Regions from separate parts of the Streptomyces sp. NPDC021100 genome, predicted to be linked through region 1. Evidence: riboswitches for the same ligand, from Rfam matches in the RefSeq annotation. Region 1 holds a riboswitch; each other region holds the start of a gene.
The links. Region 1 has a riboswitch for cobalamin ahead of ACH4PU_RS02370 (ribonucleoside-diphosphate reductase subunit alpha). Riboswitches for the same ligand answer to the same signal wherever they lie in the genome.
Positions count from the first base shown of each region.

Region 2: another riboswitch for cobalamin. It lies ahead of ACH4PU_RS22060 (HoxN/HupN/NixA family nickel/cobalt transporter); the one in region 1 lies ahead of ACH4PU_RS02370 (ribonucleoside-diphosphate reductase subunit alpha).
Region 3: another riboswitch for cobalamin. It lies ahead of metE (5-methyltetrahydropteroyltriglutamate--homocysteine S-methyltransferase); the one in region 1 lies ahead of ACH4PU_RS02370 (ribonucleoside-diphosphate reductase subunit alpha).

Region 1 covers NZ_JBIRQH010000001.1:513,022-519,251, forward strand. Annotated here, with positions in the region: gene mctP (monocarboxylate uptake permease MctP) at 1-782, shown strand, start outside; gene ACH4PU_RS02365 (hypothetical protein) at 790-1,254, opposite strand; cobalamin riboswitch at 1,477-1,616, shown strand; gene ACH4PU_RS02370 (ribonucleoside-diphosphate reductase subunit alpha) at 1,771-4,179, shown strand; gene ACH4PU_RS02375 (ribonucleotide-diphosphate reductase subunit beta) at 4,179-5,192, shown strand; gene ACH4PU_RS02380 (YciI family protein) at 5,351-5,779, shown strand; gene def (peptide deformylase) at 5,836-6,230, opposite strand, start outside.
Region 2 covers NZ_JBIRQH010000012.1:135,778-142,007, reverse strand. Annotated here, with positions in the region: gene ACH4PU_RS22075 (cytochrome P450) at 1-888, shown strand, start outside; gene ACH4PU_RS22070 (YIP1 family protein) at 1,083-1,673, opposite strand; gene ACH4PU_RS22065 (APC family permease) at 1,769-3,301, opposite strand; cobalamin riboswitch at 3,608-3,829, shown strand; gene ACH4PU_RS22060 (HoxN/HupN/NixA family nickel/cobalt transporter) at 3,862-5,004, shown strand; gene ACH4PU_RS22055 (class I SAM-dependent methyltransferase) at 5,131-5,964, shown strand; gene ACH4PU_RS22050 (alpha/beta hydrolase family protein) at 5,971-6,230, opposite strand, start outside.
Region 3 covers NZ_JBIRQH010000006.1:286,485-292,714, forward strand. Annotated here, with positions in the region: gene abc-f (ribosomal protection-like ABC-F family protein) at 1-681, opposite strand, end outside; gene ACH4PU_RS15165 (hypothetical protein) at 939-1,121, opposite strand; gene ACH4PU_RS15170 (alpha/beta fold hydrolase) at 1,156-2,190, opposite strand; gene ACH4PU_RS15175 (hypothetical protein) at 2,815-3,120, opposite strand; gene ACH4PU_RS15180 (2'-5' RNA ligase family protein) at 3,378-3,950, opposite strand; cobalamin riboswitch at 4,160-4,333, shown strand; gene metE (5-methyltetrahydropteroyltriglutamate--homocysteine S-methyltransferase) at 4,517-6,230, shown strand, end outside.

The DNA of each region.
Region 1 (6,230 bases):
ACCGCAACGTCATCCGCCGCAACACCACGATCCTGCCGCTGTACTCGCTGATGCTGGGGCTGCTGGCGATGCTCGGTTTCATGGCGGTGGCGGCGGGGATCAAGGTGAAGAACGGGCAGCTCGCCATCCCGCAGCTCTTCGAGGACATGTTCCCGGACTGGTTCACCGGCGTCGCCTTCGCGGCGATCGGCATCGGTGCCCTGGTCCCGGCGGCCATCATGTCCATCGCCGCCGCCAACCTCTTCACCCGCAACATCTACAAGGACTTCCTGCGGCCGGACGCCTCGCCCGCGCACGAGGCGAAGGTCTCCAAGCTCGCGTCCCTGCTGGTGAAGGTGGGCGCGCTCGTCTTCGTCCTCACCATGGACAAAACGGTCGCCATCAACTTCCAGCTGCTGGGCGGCATCTGGATCCTCCAGACCGTCCCCGCCCTGGTCGGCGGCCTGTTCACCCGCTGGTTCCACCGCTGGGCGCTGCTGGCGGGCTGGGCGACCGGCATGATCTACGGCACCTGGCGCGCGTATGACACCCCGAGCGCCACGCAGGACCACTTCGGCAACACCAACCTCATCCCCTTCATCGGAGAGAAGGGGTACATCGGGCTGACGGCGTTCGCGCTGAACGTGCTCGTCGCGGTCGTGCTGACCTTCGCGTTCAAGGCGCTCGGCACACCGGACGGCGTGGACGAGACGAAGGCGTCCGACTACACGGCGGACGCGGGCGACCCGGGCGTCCAGGCGGAACTGCCCCCGGCGACGGCGGGAGCACCGGGCGGTCACTGACGCCCGGCTACGACCGTCGGCCCCCGCCTCGCCGGCGGGGCCGCGGTCGGCCGGGCCGGCTCGCCCAGCGCAGCGCCTCCGCCTCCCCGGGCGGCAGCAGGCCCGCACCGACGAGCGCGGCGCGCCCGGCCTCCCTGCCGGCCAGCAGATAGCCGAGGTCGCAGGAGTCCGCGTCGTGGTAGTGGCCATCGGTGACCAGGACGGCCGCCGCCACCCCGCCGAGCCCCTCCAGCAGACCCTGCCGCAGCGCCGGAAGGTGCTCCCGGGGCAGCAGGTCCTCCGGCACGGCACTGAGCAACTCCAGCCCACCGCCCGGACCGGGCGGTTCGACGTCCGCGACGATGTGCGCGTAGGGCCCGCAGCCACCGAGGTTGAGCCGCACGCACACGCGGATCCCCGGCACGGGCCGGGGCAGGGGCGTCACGGCGGCATCGCCGAGGGGGCCGCCTGTGATCGATCTCCCGTTCGACATAAGCGGACCGTACGAGTCCCCGGCCCGTCGACGCCCTCCCACCGACGGACGTCGGCCGGTGGTACGTCTACACATTCGTGAAGCCCGGCCGCCCTTCCCTTCTGCCGCCGCGTGACAGGGGATCGCTTCCGTGAACGCGCCTGTCACCGGGCCCCTCCGTTAGCACATTCCGCGACCGCTCCATGACGTGACGACACAACATGTGGGGGCACGCGCGATCGTCGGCACTAGATGTATGCTCGTCCTCGCTGTCGCCGCAGGGGAATCCGGTGGAAATCCGGAACTGTCCCGCAACGGTGTACGTACGGGCCCAATCCGCCCGTTCCGCAGTCCGAGGACCTGCCGGCAGCACGCCATCGCCGGGCCCGCCCGGTACGGCGTCTGAACACGTCCGGGCCTCGCGGGTTGGGCCGGTGGACGCCCGCGCGCACGCCTCGTACGGCTTCCGTACGCCGTCGGCTGCGCGTGCGCGCCCCCCTGCCTTCCCGCCGGGCCCCCGAGCGAGGAGAGCCACACGTGACGATCGCGCCCGCGGAACCTGTTTCAGGTCCGGTCTCTGCGCCCGAGGCGGACACGACCGGCGGCCCCGGGACCGCGCTCCTGCGCACCCTGACGGAGCTCACCGCCGATCTGCCCGCCACCGACCCCGGCAAGGTCGCCGCCGCCGCGCTGCGCGGCAGGCACCCCGGGTCGGACGAGGCCGAACTGCGCTCGCTGGCCACCGAGGCCGCGGCCGGGCTGATCTCCGAGGAGCCCGAGTACTCGCGGCTCGCCGCGCGGCTCCTCACGCTCGCCATCGCCGAGGAGGCGGCCGGGCAGGGCGCGGTCTCCTTCTCCGCGTCCGTCGCCACCGGCCACCGCGAGGGCCTGATCGCCGACGAGACCGCCGCGTTCGTGCGCGAGCACGCCGAGCGGCTGGACGCGCTGGTGGACGCCGCGCTCGCCGACGGCGCCGACGACCGCTTCGGCTACTTCGGCCTGCGCACCCTGCACAGCCGCTACCTGCTCCGCCACCCGATCACCCGGAACGTGATCGAGACGCCGCAGCACTTCCTGCTGCGCGTGGCCTGCGGCCTGGCCGAGGACGGATCGGTCCGCGCCCTGGAGGACGTGGCCGAGCTCTACCGCCTCACCAGCACCCTCTCGTACCTCCCCTCCTCCCCCACGCTCTTCAACTCCGGCACGCGCCACCCGCAGATGTCGTCCTGCTACCTGCTGGACTCGCCGCTGGACGAGCTCGACTCGATCTACGACCGCTACCACCAGGTCGCGCGGCTGTCGAAGCACGCGGGCGGCATCGGTCTGTCCTACTCCCGCATCCGTTCCCGCGGTTCGCTGATCCGCGGCACCAACGGGCACTCCAACGGCATCGTGCCGTTCCTGCGGACGCTCGACGCCTCCGTCGCCGCCGTCAACCAGGGCGGCCGGCGCAAGGGCGCGGCCTGCGTCTACCTGGAGACCTGGCACGCGGACATCGAGGAGTTCCTGGAGCTCCGCGACAACACCGGCGAAGAGGCCCGCCGCACCCACAACCTCAACATCGCGCACTGGATCCCGGACGAGTTCATGCGCCGGGTCGAGGCGGACGCGGACTGGTCGCTGTTCTCCCCGGCCGACACCCCGGACCTGGTCGACCTGTACGGCGACGAGTTCGACGCCGCGTACCGGAAGTACGAGGCCGAGGGCAAGGCCGTCAAGACCATCCCGGCGCGGGTGCTCTACGCCCGGATGATGCGCACCCTCGCGCAGACCGGCAACGGCTGGATGACGTTCAAGGACGCCGCCAACCGCACCGCCAACCAGACCGCCGAGCCCGGCCAGGTCGTCCACTCCTCCAACCTCTGCACGGAGATCCTGGAGGTCACGAACGACGGCGAGACCGCGGTCTGCAACCTCGGTTCCGTCAACCTCGCCGCCCACCTGGGCGCGGACGGCGAGATGGACTGGGAGAAGCTGGACCGGACCGTCCGCACGGCCGTCACCTTCCTCGACCGCGTCGTGGACATCAACTTCTACCCGACCGAGCAGGCCGGGAACTCCAACTCCCGCTGGCGCCCGGTCGGTCTGGGCCTGATGGGCCTCCAGGACGTCTTCTTCCGGCTGCGGCTGCCCTTCGACTCCCCCGAGGCGAAGGCCCTGTCCACCCGGATCTCCGAGCGGATCATGCTCGCGGCGTACGAGGCGTCCGCCGACCTCGCCGAGCGGCACGGCCCGCACCCGGCCTGGTCCGCGACCCGCACCGCGCGCGGCGTGCTGCACCCCGACCACTACCCGAACACCGAGCCGACCTGGGCCGGACGCTGGGACGCGCTGCGCGCCCGGATCGCCTCCGTCGGCATGCGCAACTCGCTGCTGCTGGCCATCGCGCCGACCGCGACGATCGCGTCCATCGCCGGCGTCTACGAGTGCATCGAGCCGCAGGTTTCGAACCTGTTCAAGCGCGAAACGCTCAGCGGTGAGTTCCTCCAGGTCAACACCTATCTGGTGGAGGACCTGAAGAAGCTCGGCGTGTGGGACCGCACCACGCGCGACGCGATGACCGACGCCAACGGCTCGATCCAGGACATGAACTGGATCCCGCAGGAGGTGCGCGACCTCTACCGCACCGCCTGGGAGATCCCGCAGCGCGCCCTGATCGACATGGCCGCGGCCCGCACCCCGTACCTGGACCAGAGCCAGTCGCTCAACCTGTTCATGGCCTCGCCCACCATCGGCAAGCTCAGCTCGATGTACGCGTACGCCTGGAAGCAGGGCATCAAGACCACGTACTACCTGCGCTCGCGTCCGGCGACCCGGATCGCCCGCGCGGCGTCCGGTGGCAGCGCCGCCGCCCCCGCCACCCTCCCCGTCCAGCAGGCCGCGCCCGACGCGGACGCCATCGCCTGCTCCCTTGAGAACCCCGAGTCCTGCGAGGCCTGCCAGTAATGTCGAACGAACAGAAGAACCTGCTCGACCCGGGCTTCGAGCTGACCCTGCGTCCCATGCGGTACCCGGACTTCTACGACCGCTACCGCGACGCGATCAAGAACACCTGGACCGTGGAGGAGGTCGACCTCCACTCCGACGTGGCCGACCTGGCCAAGCTCTCCCCGGGCGAGCAGCACATGATCGGCCGCCTCGTCGCGTTCTTCGCGACCGGCGACTCGATCGTGGCCAACAACCTCGTGCTGACGCTGTACAAGCACATCAACTCCCCCGAGGCGCGGCTGTACCTGTCGCGGCAGCTCTTCGAGGAGGCCGTGCACGTCCAGTTCTACCTGACGCTGCTGGACACCTACCTGCCCGACCCGGACGACCGCGCCGCCGCCTTCGCGGCCGTGGAGAACATCCCGTCCATCCGGGAGAAGGCCCAGTTCTGCTTCAAGTGGATGGACTCGGTCGAGAAGATCGACAGGCTGGAGACGAAGGCCGACCGCCGTCGCTTCCTGCTCAACCTGATCTGCTTCGCGGCGTGCATCGAGGGCCTGTTCTTCTACGGCGCGTTCGCGTACGTGTACTGGTTCCGCTCGCGCGGCCTGCTGCACGGCCTCGCCACCGGCACCAACTGGGTGTTCCGTGACGAGACGATGCACATGAACTTCGCGTTCGAGGTCGTGGACACCGTCCGCCAGGAGGAGCCCGACCTCTTCGACGACGAGCTCCAGCAGCAGGTGACCGACATGCTGAAGGAGGCCGTCGAGGCGGAGCTCCAGTTCGGCCGCGACCTGTGCGGCGAGGGCCTGCCGGGCATGAACACCGAGTCCATGCGCGAGTACCTCCAGTGCGTCGCCGACCAGCGCCTCCAGCGCCTCGGCTTCGCCCCGGTCTACGGCTCGGAGAACCCGTTCTCCTTCATGGAGCTGCAGAACGTGCAGGAGCTGACCAACTTCTTCGAGCGCCGCGCCTCCGCGTACCAGGTGGCGGTCGAGGGCACGGTCGCGTTCGACGACGAGTTCTAGGCCACGGTTCCCGAGCGGGCCCTTCCGGAGTTCTCCGGGAGGGCCCGCTCCCGTTCTCGCGAAAAACCGGCGACACGGCGGCCGGGGCGCCCGGACCGTCCCCGGCTGCGGGGAGGCTAGGTGGTCAGGGGGCAGCAACGGGACAGGAGAAGCACCTGATGCGCGTCATGATGATCGTCAAGGCGACCGAGGAGTCCGAGGCCGGCGTGCTGCCGACCCGGGAGCAGGTCGCCGACATGCAGCGGTACAACGAGGCCCTGGCCAAGGCGGGCGCGCTGCTGGCCGCCGACGGACTGTGGGCGTCGTCGGAGGGTGCCCGGGTGGTGTTCGCGGGCGGGAAGCCCAGTGTGATCGACGGGCCGTTCGACGAGATCGGCGAGCTGATCGCCGGCTATTGGATCATCCGGGTGGACTCGATGGACCAGGCCCGGGAGTGGGCGGCCCGGATCCCGTTCCGGGAGGGCGTCGTCGAACTCCGGCGGATCTTCGAGCCGGCCGACTTCCCCTCCGACGTGCTCCCGCCCGAGGAGGCCGCCCGTGAGCAGGCGCTGCGCGAGGAAGCCCGGGGTCGGGGCGGCCTGGTGTGACACCGGGCCGGGCCGGGCGCCACGGGCGGCCCGGCCCGGAGCGCGCGCCCGGCGGGTCAGTCGTTGGGGACGACCGGGTAGCGGGGCGTGCCCTCGGCCATCTGCCGGAGCGCGTCCTTGCGGTCGCGCTTGGAGAGGCGGTCGATGTACAGGTAGCCGTACAGGTGGTCCGTCTCGTGCTGGAGGCAGCGGGCGAAGTAGCCGGTGCCCTGGACGGCGATCGGGTTGCCCTTCATGTCCTGGCCGCGCACCACCGCGTAGTCGGGACGGGCCAGCGGGGCGTACGCCGTCGGGACGGACAGGCAGCCCTCGTTGGAGTCGTCGAGGATCCGGCGGTCGGCCGGGAGCTCGTCCAGGACCGGGTTGCAGACGTGGCCCACGTGCCGGACGCCCTCGTCGTCCATGCAGTCGTAGACGAACACCTTGAGGTCGACGCCGATCTGGTTGGCGG
Region 2 (6,230 bases), on a different contig from region 1:
AAGCTGCGCGGGCCGGTGCGCCGCCTCGCCGACGGACTGCTCGACGCCGTCGAACCGGCGGGCGCCGCCGACCTGCTGGCCGTCTACGCCGGCCCGCTGCCCATCATGGTCATGTGCGACCTGCTGGGCATCCCGGAGGAGCGGCGGCTGGACTTCCGGGCCTGGACGGACGCCCTGATCACCCCCGACCCGGCCCGTCCGGAGGCGGCCCGCGAGGCGGTGGGGAGCATGATCCGCTTCTTCGCCGGCCTGCTCGCCGCCAAGCGCGCCGAGCCCGCGGACGATCTGCTGTCCGACCTGATCGCCGTCCGCGACGGCAGTGACCGCCTCTCCGAGGACGAACTGACCTCGCTCGCCTTCCTCCTGCTGTTCGCCGGCTACGAGAACACCGTCCATCTGATCGCCAACTCGGTGCTGGCCCTCCTGGACCACCCCGAGGAGCTCCGCGCCCTGCGAAAGAATCCGGACGGACTCGCGGCGGCCGTGGAGGAGCTGAACCGCTGGGACGGCCCCGGCCCCCTGGCCATCCGCCGCTTCCCGCTGGAGGACGTCGAAATCGGCGGCGTCACCGTCCCGGCCGGCGAAACCGTCCTCCTCTCCCTGGCCTCCGCCAACCGCGACCCCGCCCGCTTCCCCGACCCCGACCGCCTTGACCTGCGGCGCAACAACACCGGTTCGCTGGCCCTGGGCCACGGCATCCACTACTGCCTGGGCGCCGCGCTCGGCCGCATGGAGACCGAAATCGCCCTGGCGGCCCTGCTCGAACGCTTCGAGAAACTGGAACTCGCCGTTCCGAGAGAGGAACTGAAGTGGCGTCCGTCCATTCGCGCGCGTGGCCTGATTTCGCTCCCCGTGCGCTGGTCGGCCGCAAGCCGAACACGTTTTTGATGCATAACCCATCCTTGATGAGGTAGAACTGTCTTCGAGCCCGCCCGGTGTGCATCCCCCGTCGCACCGGGCGGGCCTTCGCATGCCCGGATCCGGGCGCACGACGAACCGGCCCGCCGCGGTGACGGGCCGGAGGGCCGGGGGACGCTCCGCGCGGCGCCGGAGCGCCGGGAGCCGCCCGGGGCGGCGCTCGCTCAGCCGCTGCCCGGGGGGAACTTCAGCAGGGCCACCGCCGCCAGCATCTGGATGCTCACCGCCGCCACCGCCTTGTGGGTCGGCAGGTGGTGCTGGCCGCGGATGAGGAGGGTGGCCAGGGCGCAGCCGAAGACGGCGGAGGCCGCGGCGGTGGCGCGGACGGGGATCGAGGCGCTCGGCAGGCAGGAGTCCAGGACCAGCCGGGGGAGGTCGGTGGTCCAGAAGACGAGGACGAACAGGCTCGCCGTCGGCCCGGGCCGGCCGTTGCCGCCGAGTCGGCGGGCGATGGCGTGGGTGACCAGGCCCAGCAGCACGCTGGCGAGCAGGACGACGCCCGAGCCGATGGCCATGGCCTCCAGGGCGAGTGCGGGGCTCACGTCCCACTGGGCCCAGAACGAGTCCTTGGCCATGGTCCCCAGCGCCCCGCAGAGCAGGCACAGGAACATGGCGGCGCCCCAGACGCTCCGGTCCCGGGCCTCGTCGAGCACTTCGACGGGCCGGTACCAGAGCCCGAATATGAGCCGGTGCCAGAGCAGCTTGCGCCGTCCGGAGTCCGGGGGGCGGGGGGACGTCGTGGTGGTCAGGGGCATGGGGACGATTCTCTCACCGCTCTGGGAGGTGATCCCGGGGCGGGCGTGGCGGGCCTCTGCGGACGCCGCCGTCCGACGGGGCGTCAGGTGGTGCGTCAGGCGGGCGTGGGCTCCACCGGGCCGGTGCCGGCGTCCGGTTCCGGGGCGGCGCCCTCACCCGCGCCCTCATCCGTGTCCCCGCCGGCGCCCGGCAGGTACTCCTCGCTGATCTCCCGCGGTCCGAACGGCCAGACCCGCTCCACCCGCGCCCACAGCAGGAAGGCCAGGCAGCCCGCGGCGAACCAGGCGAGCGACCACTCGATGGGGTGCCGCCCGGGCGAATTGCGGTCCGCGTAGCCGTAGATGACGAGCCACCCGACCAGCGCCACCAGGCTCGGCAGCGGGTAGAGCCACATCCGGTACGGGCGCGGCAGGGCCGGCTGGCGGCGGCGCAGGACGGTCACGGCCGCGATCTGCCCCAGCGCCTGGACCAGCACCATCACCGTGGTCAGCAGCTGGATCAGCGTCGCCAGGTCCGTATGACGGCCGATCAGGAACCCGACGCAGCCGATCGCCCCCATGCTCACCAGGCCGAGGACGGGGAAGCGGTGGCGGGGGTGCAGGGTGCCGAACGCGCGGAAGAACACCTTCTCCCGGGCCGCGTTGTAGGGGATCCGGGAGGCGCCCAGGAGACCGGTGAAGACCGACGCCACGGCGGTGATCAGGACGAGCACGGTGACGGCGTCGGCGGCCCCCCGCCCCCAGGTGCGTTCCAGCACGGCGGAGGCCACGGAGGACGAGGCGACGTTGTCCGCGTCGAGCATGTCCCGCCAGTCCACGACGCCCAGGGTGCCGATCTGCAGCAGCAGGTAGATGCCCATGATGCCGAGGATGGAGTAGATGATGGAGCGCGGGATCGTACGCCCGGGGTCCTTGATCTCGGCGCCCATGTAAGCGGTCGTCCAGTAACCGCCGTAGTCGTAGATGCCGATGGTCAGCCCCGCCGCGAAGCCGATCCAGAAGTGATCGCTCGTCAGCTCGAAGGCGTGCGACGGGTAGGTGAACGCCCGGTCCGGACTGAAGTGGGTGAACGCGGCGGTGATCACCAGCACCACGGCCGCGATCATCACGCCCCAGAGCACCGTCGTGATCCGGGCCATGTTCTCCACCCGTCCCCACAGCAGCGCCACGACGACCACGATGAGCGCCAGCCCCGTCAGGTCCCCCTGCGTCGGGGTCATGCCCGGCCAGAGGTACCCCAGGTACTGCACGAAGCCCATCACGCCGCTCGCCATGGCCAGCGGCACGTAGAGCATGGCCGTCCAGACGAACAGGAACGGCATCAGCCGGCCCGTCCGGTACTGGAACGCCTGCCGCAGGTAGACGTAACTGCCGCCCGCGCCCGGCAGGGACGCGCCGAGCTCGGCCCACACCAGGCCGTCCGCGAGGGCGAGCAGCGCGCCCGCGAGGAAGCCGATGACGGCCTGCGGGCCGCCGAAGGCCGCGACCATGAGCGGGATGGTGACGAACGGGCCGATCCCGCACATCTGGCTCATGTTGATGGCGGTGGCCTGGAACGGTCCGACGCGGCGGACGAATCCGCCCTGACCGTCCGGCCCGTCGGCTCTCTCGCCCGCTCTCTCCGCCATGGCGGCCACCCTTCCCGTCGGCGCGATACCTGCACTCGTACACCGGCCCGCCCGGCCCGTCCATCACCCCGGACGGGGCGGGCCGGACCGGTGCGCGGCCATCGCCCGAACAGCGCACGGGAGTTGGGGCCCGTGGGCCGGACGCGATGCTGGGTGACTCTGGCCGGGCGCTCCGCGCCGAGTCAAGACCCGGGGCGCACGGGACCGGAGCGCGGCAGGGGACGGAAGCCGGTACCGCAACCGGAGCGCCCCCTGAGGCAGGACATGACAATCACCACTCTCGGTGCATCCGCACTGGCAGGGGCGTTACAGTGACCCGGCCGTGGTGTTCGGGAAGACCGGTGCAGGACCCTCCCAGGGGGATCCGATTCCGGAGCGGCCCTCGCCACTGTGATCGGGGAGTGACCGTCCCGTTCCGCGCGCCACCGGGCGCGGGGAGCCACTGGCCGCAGCCGGCTGCCGGGAAGGCGGGGGCGGACGCGAACGAACCCGTCAGCCAGGAGACCGGCCACGGCATCTCAGTGAACCGATCCACGAGGTGCTGGAGCGTGAACCCCCAAATGACCCTGCCCACCGACGCGCCCACCGGCGTGTCCGCCCAAGCCGCCGCCGGGCCGTCCGCCGCCTTCCGCTGGCGCCGCGAGGACACGATGCGGACCGCCGGCCTGCTCGCCGTCATAGCCGCCCTGCACGTCGTCGCCTTCGGCGTGCTCTTCCTGCTCGTCGTCCCCAACGACTACCACGTGGGATCCAAGGTGTACGGCGTCGGCCTCGGCGTCACCGCCTACACCCTCGGCATGCGGCACGCCTTCGACGCCGACCACATCGCCGCCATCGACAACACCACCCGCAAGCTGATGGCCGACGGCAAGCGCCCGGTCTCCGTCGGCTTCTGGTTCGCCCTCGGCCACTCCAGCGTCGTGGTCGTCATGGCCGCCCTGGTCGCCGGCGGCACGCACATGGCGAGCACGCTGATGGACGAGGAGTCGTCCACCCACCAGACGCTCGGTATCGTCGGCACCAGCGTCTCGGGCGGCTTCCTCTACCTCATCGCCGCCCTCAACCTCGTCGCCCTGGCCGGCATCCTGCGCATCTTCCGCGCCATGCGCGAGGGCCGCTACGACGAGACCGAGCTGGAGAAGCAGCTCGACTCGCGCGGTTTCATGAACCGGATCCTCGGCCGGTTCACCCGCTCCATCAGCCGCCCCGGCCAGATGTACCCGCTGGGCTTCCTGTTCGGCCTGGGCTTCGACACCGCCACCGAGGTCACCCTGATGGTGATGGCCGGCAGCGGCGCCGCCGCCGGACTGCCCTGGTACGCGATCCTCTGCCTGCCGCTGCTGTTCGCCGCCGGCATGAGCCTCTTCGACACGCTGGACGGCACGTTCATGAACTTCGCCTACCAGTGGGCGTTCTCCAACCCGGTCCGCAAGGTCTACTACAACCTCACCATCACCGGCCTGTCGATCGCCGTCGCCTTCCTCATCGGCACCATCGAACTGGTCGGCGTGCTGCACGAGAAGCTGGACATGGACGACGCGGTCACCGGCTGGATCGCCGGCCTGAACCTCGACAACGTCGGCTTCGTCATCGTCGGCCTGTTCGTGGTGGTCTGGGCCGCGGCCCTCGCCTACTGGCGCCTCGCCAAGGTCGAGCAGCGCTGGGCCGCGCGCGGCGCGACGGCCCCGGCGGCGGAGGGCTGACGGCCGGGCCCCGGCGGCATCCCCCCTCCGTCCCCCGCCCGGCCGGTCTTCCCCGGGGCCGGGACGGGAGGACACCGCCGGGGCTACCGTGAGAACGGAAGCGTCCGCCCTTCGGCGAGGAGGCCCATGGACCGCGAGAAGATCACCCTCACCGGCGTCCAGGAAACCCTCCTCGCCACCCTCTACGCCCGCGCCCTCGACAGCCGCTCCCGCCACTCCCTCCTGCACGACGAGACGGCCCTCGACACCGTCCGGCGCCTCGACTACGACTTCCGCGGGATGGGCACGACGTCCGTGGACGCGGCCGGCGTCGCCCTGCGCGCCCACTGCCTGGACGGCTGGACGGCCGAGTACCTGGCCCGGCGCCCCCGGGCCACCGTGCTCCACCTGGCCTGCGGGCTCGACACCCGGGCGCACCGCCTCGCCCGGTTCCCGGAGACCCGCTGGATCGACGTCGACCTCCCCGAGGTCGTCGCCCTCCGCGACCGCCTCCTCCCGGCCCCCGGCGGCGACCACCGCACCCTCGCGGCCTCCGTGACCGCCGACGGCTGGCTGGAGGAACTCCCCGCCGACCGGCCCGTGGTGGCGGTCTTCGAAGGGCTCTCCATGTACCTGCGGCCGGACGAGGGCGAGCGCCTGATCCGGCGGATCACCGCCCACTTCCCGGGCGGACAGCTCCTGTTCGACTGCTTCAACGGCCTGGGCATCCGCATGCAGAGGCTGGTGCCCTGCCTCCGCAAGACCGGCGCGCGGGTGCACTGGGGCATCGACGACCCCCGCGCCCTGGAACGCCTGCACCCCGGCCTGACCTGCCTCGACGCCATCCGCGGCTGCGACCTCCCCGACGTCCGCCGGGTCGCGCCGCTCGCCCGCCTGGAAGCGCGCCTGACGAGCCGTGTCCCCGGACTGCGGGACGTCCTGCGGATGACGCGGTTCGAGTTCCCGGGGGCGGCGGGCTGACGGGGGTCAGAGGGCCCCCGCCGCCCCTGCGGGCAGGTACCGGCCGAAGAAGGAGCGCACCAGCCCCCGCACCGCCGGAACGGACCGTTCCGGCCCGGCCGGGCCGACGAGGGCGTTCCGGTCCCGGGCCGGCATCAGGGCCGCCGCCTGGAGCCGGGGCGCCAGGGCCGCGTAGTCGGTGAACACCCAGTGCGCGGCGCCGTGGAGGAGGCGGCGCCGGGCCCGGCCGCCCGAGCGGGCCAGTACGGCCGGCCAGGAGCGCTCGA
Region 3 (6,230 bases), on a different contig from region 1:
CTCGTACTCGGTGAAGTTGCCGCCGTAAAGGCGGAGTTCGCCCCGGTCGAGTTCGGCGATCCGCTCCATGCGGTCCAGCAGGGCCCGCTCGTGGCTGACGAGCAGGAGGCTGCCGTTCCACTCCGAGAGGACGTCGTAGAGCGCGTGACGGGCGTCGGCGTCGAGGTTGTTGGTCGGCTCGTCCAGCAGCAGCACGTCCGGGCGCTTGAGCAGCTGCGCTGCCAGGCCGAGGCTGACGATCTGGCCGCCGCTGAGCGTGCCCAGGGTCCGGTCGAGGGCGAGCCCGCCGAGCCCGAGCCGGTCGAGCTGGGCGCGGGTGCGCTCCTCGACGTCCCAGTCGTCGCCGATGGTCGTGAAGTGCTCCTCGCTCACGTCGCCGGACTCGACGGCGTCGATGGCGCGGATCACCGCGTCGACGCCCAGCACCTCGGCGACCGTGGGTTCGCCGGTCAGGGGCAGCGTCTGCGGGAGGTAGCCGACCGTGCCGTGGACGGTCACCGACCCGGCGGCCGGGTGGAGTTCACCGGCGATCAGCTTCAGCAGGGTGCTCTTGCCTGAGCCGTTGGGCGCCACCAGACCGGTGCGGCCCGCGCCGACGGTGAAGGAGAGGTCGTCGAAGACGGGGGTGCCGTCGGGCCAGGAGAAGGAGAGGCGGGAGCAGATGACGGAGATGTCGGACATGGAGGTGACCTCGTGAGGAACAGAGGGCAGGGCCCCCCGCCGCGGGACATACCGCCGCACGGAGAGCGCACCGCACCTGAACAGGCAAAAGGGGGCGACGAGATGACCACGTCGGCGGTACCGCCCGAAGCGCGCCTGCCGGTGGCCGATCAGATCCGGATATCACCCGGAGATGTCGTCGTCACCCACCATGTCCGTCTCCTCTGCGAAAGATCACTGACGCCCGGCACCTTACCAGGCCCGGCGCGGAGGCCGCCCTAGAGTCCCAGGTCCCAGGCGAGGCAGCCGAGATGGGTCCGCACCCCGGGCTCGCCGCCGTACTCCGGCGGCGCCGCCCGCGAGGCCGCCTTCTCCTCCACCATGTCCTCATAGGCGATCCGCTCGGGCAGCGCGCCGAAGCGCGCGTGGCGTACCGCGGAGTCACCGTCCCGCATGGCCATTCTCACTCCTCCTGTCAGTGTGTTTGACGGGTGGTCAGAGCCGGTCGGCGTCGACGACGGCCCGGGCGAACGCTTCGGGCGCCTCCTGGGGCAGGTTGTGGCCGATGCCCTTCAGCGTCCGGTGGCCGTACGGGCCCGTGAAGCGGTCCCGGTACGAGGAGCCGTCGCCCGGCGCCGTGAACGGGTCGTGCTCGGCGTCGAGCGTCACGGTCGGTACGGCGATGAACGGCCGGGCCGAGAGCCGCTTCTCGTACGGCTCGTAGCGCCGCTCCCCCTCGGCGAGGCTCAGCCGCCAGCGGTAGTTGTGGATCACGATGGCGGCGTAGTCCGGGTTCTCGAAGGCGGCGGCGGTGCGCTCGAAGGTGGCGTCGTCGAAGTCCCAGGTCGGAGAGACGGTGTCCCAGACCAGCCGGGTGAGATCGTGGCGCTTGTCCTTCTGCTCCATGGCGGCCCGGCCGCGCTCGGTGGCGAAGTAGTACTGGTACCACCAGGCGCGCTCGGTCGCGGGCGCCAGCGGCCGCTGGTTCGCCTCCAGGTCGACGACGAGGTATCCGCCCACGGCGACCAGGGCCTTGCAGCGCTCGGGCCAGAGCGCCGCGACGATGCCGGCGGTCCTGGCCCCCCAGTCGAATCCGGCGAGCACCGCCTTCTCCAGCCCGAGCGCGTCCAGCAGGGCGACGATGTCGAGGGCGAGGGCGGACTGCTGCCCGTTGCGGAAGGTCCGGCCGGAGAGGAAGCGGGTCGTGCCGTGGCCGCGCAGATAGGGGACGATCACCCGGTACCCCTCGGCCACGAGGAGGGGCGCGACGTCGACGAAGCTGTGGATGTCGTACGGCCAGCCGTGCAGACAGACGACCGGCGGCCCGTGCGCCGGCCCCAGCTCGGCGTAACCGACCTCCAGCAGGCCGGCTCTGACCTTCCTGAGCGGGGGAAAGGCGCCCTGCCGGCGGGGGCCGGCCCGCCGCTCCGTGGCGGCCTGCGCCGCCCCCGGCACCCCCGGCAGCGCGACGGTGACCGCACCGCCGGCCCCGAGGCCGAGCGCCTTGCCGAACGTACGCCGATTGATCATGCCGAGCCCTCCGTGCGTCGCGAAGTGCCTGCGCCCGCTGAGGGCGTGCGCACGACTATGGCACGGGGCGCGTCACCGGTCAAACAGGTGACGCTCACCAACTCGGCGCGGATGGAGCGTTCTTGAGCCGGGTACTGTGCGGCGCTGCAGGGCCCTGTTCTCGTAGTCGACGTGCGGGAGGACGTCCGGCCACGGCTACCCACCTGCGGATGTCCGGCCTGGGGGCGCGTCACATCGCGGGGCGGACCGGTGGTCAGGATGCTTCCGGAGCCGGCCGACCGGCCTTCGTCGGGCAGCCGGAACACGGGCGGGAAGCGGGAACGCGGCCTCGGTCCGGACCGGTTGGCGGGGCACGCCGACGGTCCGGCCGACGGCGAACGGGGTGAGGGCGCCCTCCAGGGCCTGTCGCGGCCGGCGCGCGCCCGGCCGGGCCGGGTGCCGGGGGCACACTGATGGGGCCGCCCTCGGACGGTGTGGCACGGGCGAACGGCGGAAACGCCGGACGGACGGCCTTCGGGGCGCTGAGGTCCCTCCCTTAGAGCCCCGATAGAGCCCCGGAAAGCCCCGAGGGGCGCCGGTTGGGTCGGCGCCCCTCGGTCCTTGCCGCGCGGGTGCTGTCTCCGGTCACTGCTCCCCGGAGCAGTTGCCCTGGACGGTCACCCAGATGTTGTTGTCGGGGGTGGTGCCACTGGCCACTATGCCCCAGGGGTAACAGTTCTTCGGAAGCTTGTGGTTCGCGTTCGCGCGGGCGCCGTCCAGCGAGCCGGCGACCCCGGTGACGTAGACGTAGTAGGTGGCCGGGCCCGCCGTCACCGCTCCCCGGGACGGCGCGGCGGTGGCGGCCGACGCCGGGGCGGCCAGCGCCACGCCGGCCAGCAGGGCCGCCGCGACCGCGGTGAGTCCGGCCGTCGTCCGTAACGTTCCGTTCAAGGAAGCCTCCCGGTCAACTCTCCCAAGGCGCACATCAGTTACGCCATACGGAGGGAATCTAGGGCAACCTCGCGCGCCGCAACAGTGTTGTTCCCTGTGCAAACACCTTTCGTAACTGCCGTCCCAGGACGGGTGGAAGCCCGGCCTGTCCGGGGGAGCTCCGCCCCGGGCGTGCGCGCGGACCGCGTCCGGGCCCGGGCGGCGTACCTCGACGACACGCCGCCGGTCGGCGCCGGGGACGATCGGCGCCGACCCCCTCAGTCCCCCGCCCACCGCACCTCCCCCGTCCCCAGCGTGACCACGGCCCGCGTCCGCATGGGCTCCTCCCCGCGCCGGGAGAGCACCACGATCTCCTCGACCTCACCCGGCATCGGACCCAGCCGGGCGGCCAGCTCGGCGGCCAGGGCACGCGGCTCCGTGGTGCGCCCGAGGGAGAGGTGCGGGACGAAGCGCTCGCCGCGCCCGCGGCACAGCGGGAAGCGGGACGTCAGCTCCTCGTGCAGGCGCACCCAGGGGGCCGGGCCGCCGCCCGCCGCCGGGTCGAGCCACACCGTGGCGTACCGCCGGTGCCGGAAGTAGCGCACGCCCGCCGGCCGGACCGGGAAGGCCGGGCATTCGGCCGCCGCGGCGGAGAGCAGCGGCAGGGCCCGCGGGAAGCACTCCTCGGGTACGAAGCCGAACAGCAGGTTCACATGCGGCGGCCACCGCCGCACCTGCGGGTCGTACTCCCGGCGGATCTCCTGGACGGCCGGCCAGTGGGCGCGCGGCGGCAACCACGCCACGGCCGTCCGGGCCGTCGGCGCCACCTCCAGGACCAGGTCGCCGTCCACCCCTCCATGGTCCGGGCCGCGCCCGGTCCGCACGAGTCGGACGGCCGCCGTCCGACCCGCCGCACGCCCGTCGTCACTCCCGCCGCACGGCCTGTCCCCCGTGTCCCACCTCACCTTCCGCATCGCGATCTCCCTTCCGTCCCGGGCCCCGCACCCTCTAGGCTGACGAGCGCAGCTGGTTCGCCCCGCCCGCCAGACGGGAGCGTCGCAAGAGGGAACCCGGTGGGAATCCGGGACTGCCCCGCAGCGGTGAGCGGGAACGACCGCCGTCATACGCACTGGGCCCGACGCACGGGGCCCGGGAAGCGACGGCCAGTAGGTGCCTCGTACGGAATCCGACGGGTTCCGTACGCCACGAGGCGCGCCCGCGAGTCCGAAGACCTGCCACCTGCCCGCGCGCGAACCATTCGTGCGCGGACATCCCGGTGACCTCGAGGGCGGGTCGGCGTACATACCAGGCGGACGACCGCGCCATGCCGCGCGCGCCCGGCCCGCCCGGTCCGTCACCCTTCGCGCTCTCGTGCCGTTCCGGGATCTCAGGGATCCATCTCGCGAAGGAGATCTCCGTGACCAGCAAGTCCGCAGCCGCGGCAGCACGGGCCACCGTGTACGGCTACCCCCGCCAGGGCCGGAACCGTGAACTCAAGAAGGCGATCGAGGGCTACTGGAAGGGCCGGGTGACGGCCGACGCCCTGCGCGCCACCGCCGCCGGCCTGCGCCGGGACACCTGGGAGCAGCTGGCCGCGGCCGGCCTCCACGAGGTACCCACCGGCGACTTCTCGTACTACGACCACGTCCTCGACACCACCGTCATGGTCGGCGCGATCCCCGCCCGGCACCGGGAGGCCGTCGAGGAGGACGCCCTGGCCGGGTACTTCGCGATGGCGCGGGGTACGCAGGACGTGGCGCCGCTGGAGATGACCAAGTGGTTCGACACCAACTACCACTACCTGGTGCCGGAGCTGGGCCCGGACACGGTGTTCCGCGCCGACTCCGCCAAGCAAGTCGCGGAGTTGAAGGAGGCCCTCGCCCTGGGCCTGACGGCCCGGCCCGTCCTCGTGGGACCCGTCACCTACCTCCTGCTCGCCAAGCCCGCGCCGGGCGTGGACCCGGACTTCGTCCCGCTCACCCTCCTGGACCGCCTGCTGCCGGTGTACGCGGAGGTGCTGGCCGACCTGCGGGCGGCCGGCGCCGAGTGGGTGCAGCTCGACGAGCCCGCCCTGGTGCAGGACCGCACCCCGGCCGAGCTGAACGCCGCCGAGCGCGCCTACCGCGATCTCGGAGCGCTGCCCGACCGCCCGAAGCTGCTGGTCGCCTCGTACTTCGACCGGCTCGGGGAGGCGCTGCCCGTCCTCGCCAAGGCGCCGGTGGACGGGCTCGCCCTGGACTTCACCGAGGCCGCCGCCGCCAACCTCGGCGACCTCGCCGCCGCCGGCGGGCTGCCCGGCAAGCGCCTGGTCGCCGGTGTCGTCAACGGCCGCAACATCTGGGTGAACGACCTGGAGAAATCCCTCGCCACCCTGGGCACCCTGCTCGGCCTCGCCGAGTGGGTCGACGTCGCCGCGTCCTCGTCCCTGCTGCACGTCCCCCTCGACGCCGCCATGGAGCGCGACATCGAGCCGCAGATCCTGCGCTGGCTGGCCTTCGCGCAGCAGAAGACGCGCGAGATCGTCACGCTCGCCAAGGGCCTCGCCCAGGGCACCGACACCATCGCCGCCGAACTGGCCGCCAACCGGGCCGACCTGGCCTCCCGCGCGGCCTCCCCGATCACCCACGACCCGGCCGTCCGGGCCCGGGCCGCCGCCGTCACCACCGCCGACGCCCGCCGCTCCCTGCCGTACGCCGAGCGCGCCGGCGCCCAGCGCGCCCGCCTCGGTCTGCCGCTGCTGCCGACCACGACCATCGGCTCCTTCCCGCAGACCGGCGAACTCCGCGCCGCCCGCGCCGACCTGCGCGCGGGCCGGCTCGACACGGCCGGCTACGAGGAGCGCATCAGGGCCGAGATCCAGGAGGTGATCTCCTTCCAGGAGAAGACCGGCCTGGACGTCCTGGTGCACGGCGAGCCCGAACGCAACGACATGGTCCAGTACTTCGCCGAGCAGCTCACGGGCTACCTCGCCACGCAGCACGGCTGGGTGCAGTCGTACGGCACCCGCTACGTCCGTCCGCCGGTCCTCGCCGGGGACATCTCCCGGCCGGAGCCGATGACGGTGCGCTGGACGACGTACGCCCAGTCGCTCACCGGCCGTCCCGTCAAGGGCATGCTGACCGGGCCGGTCA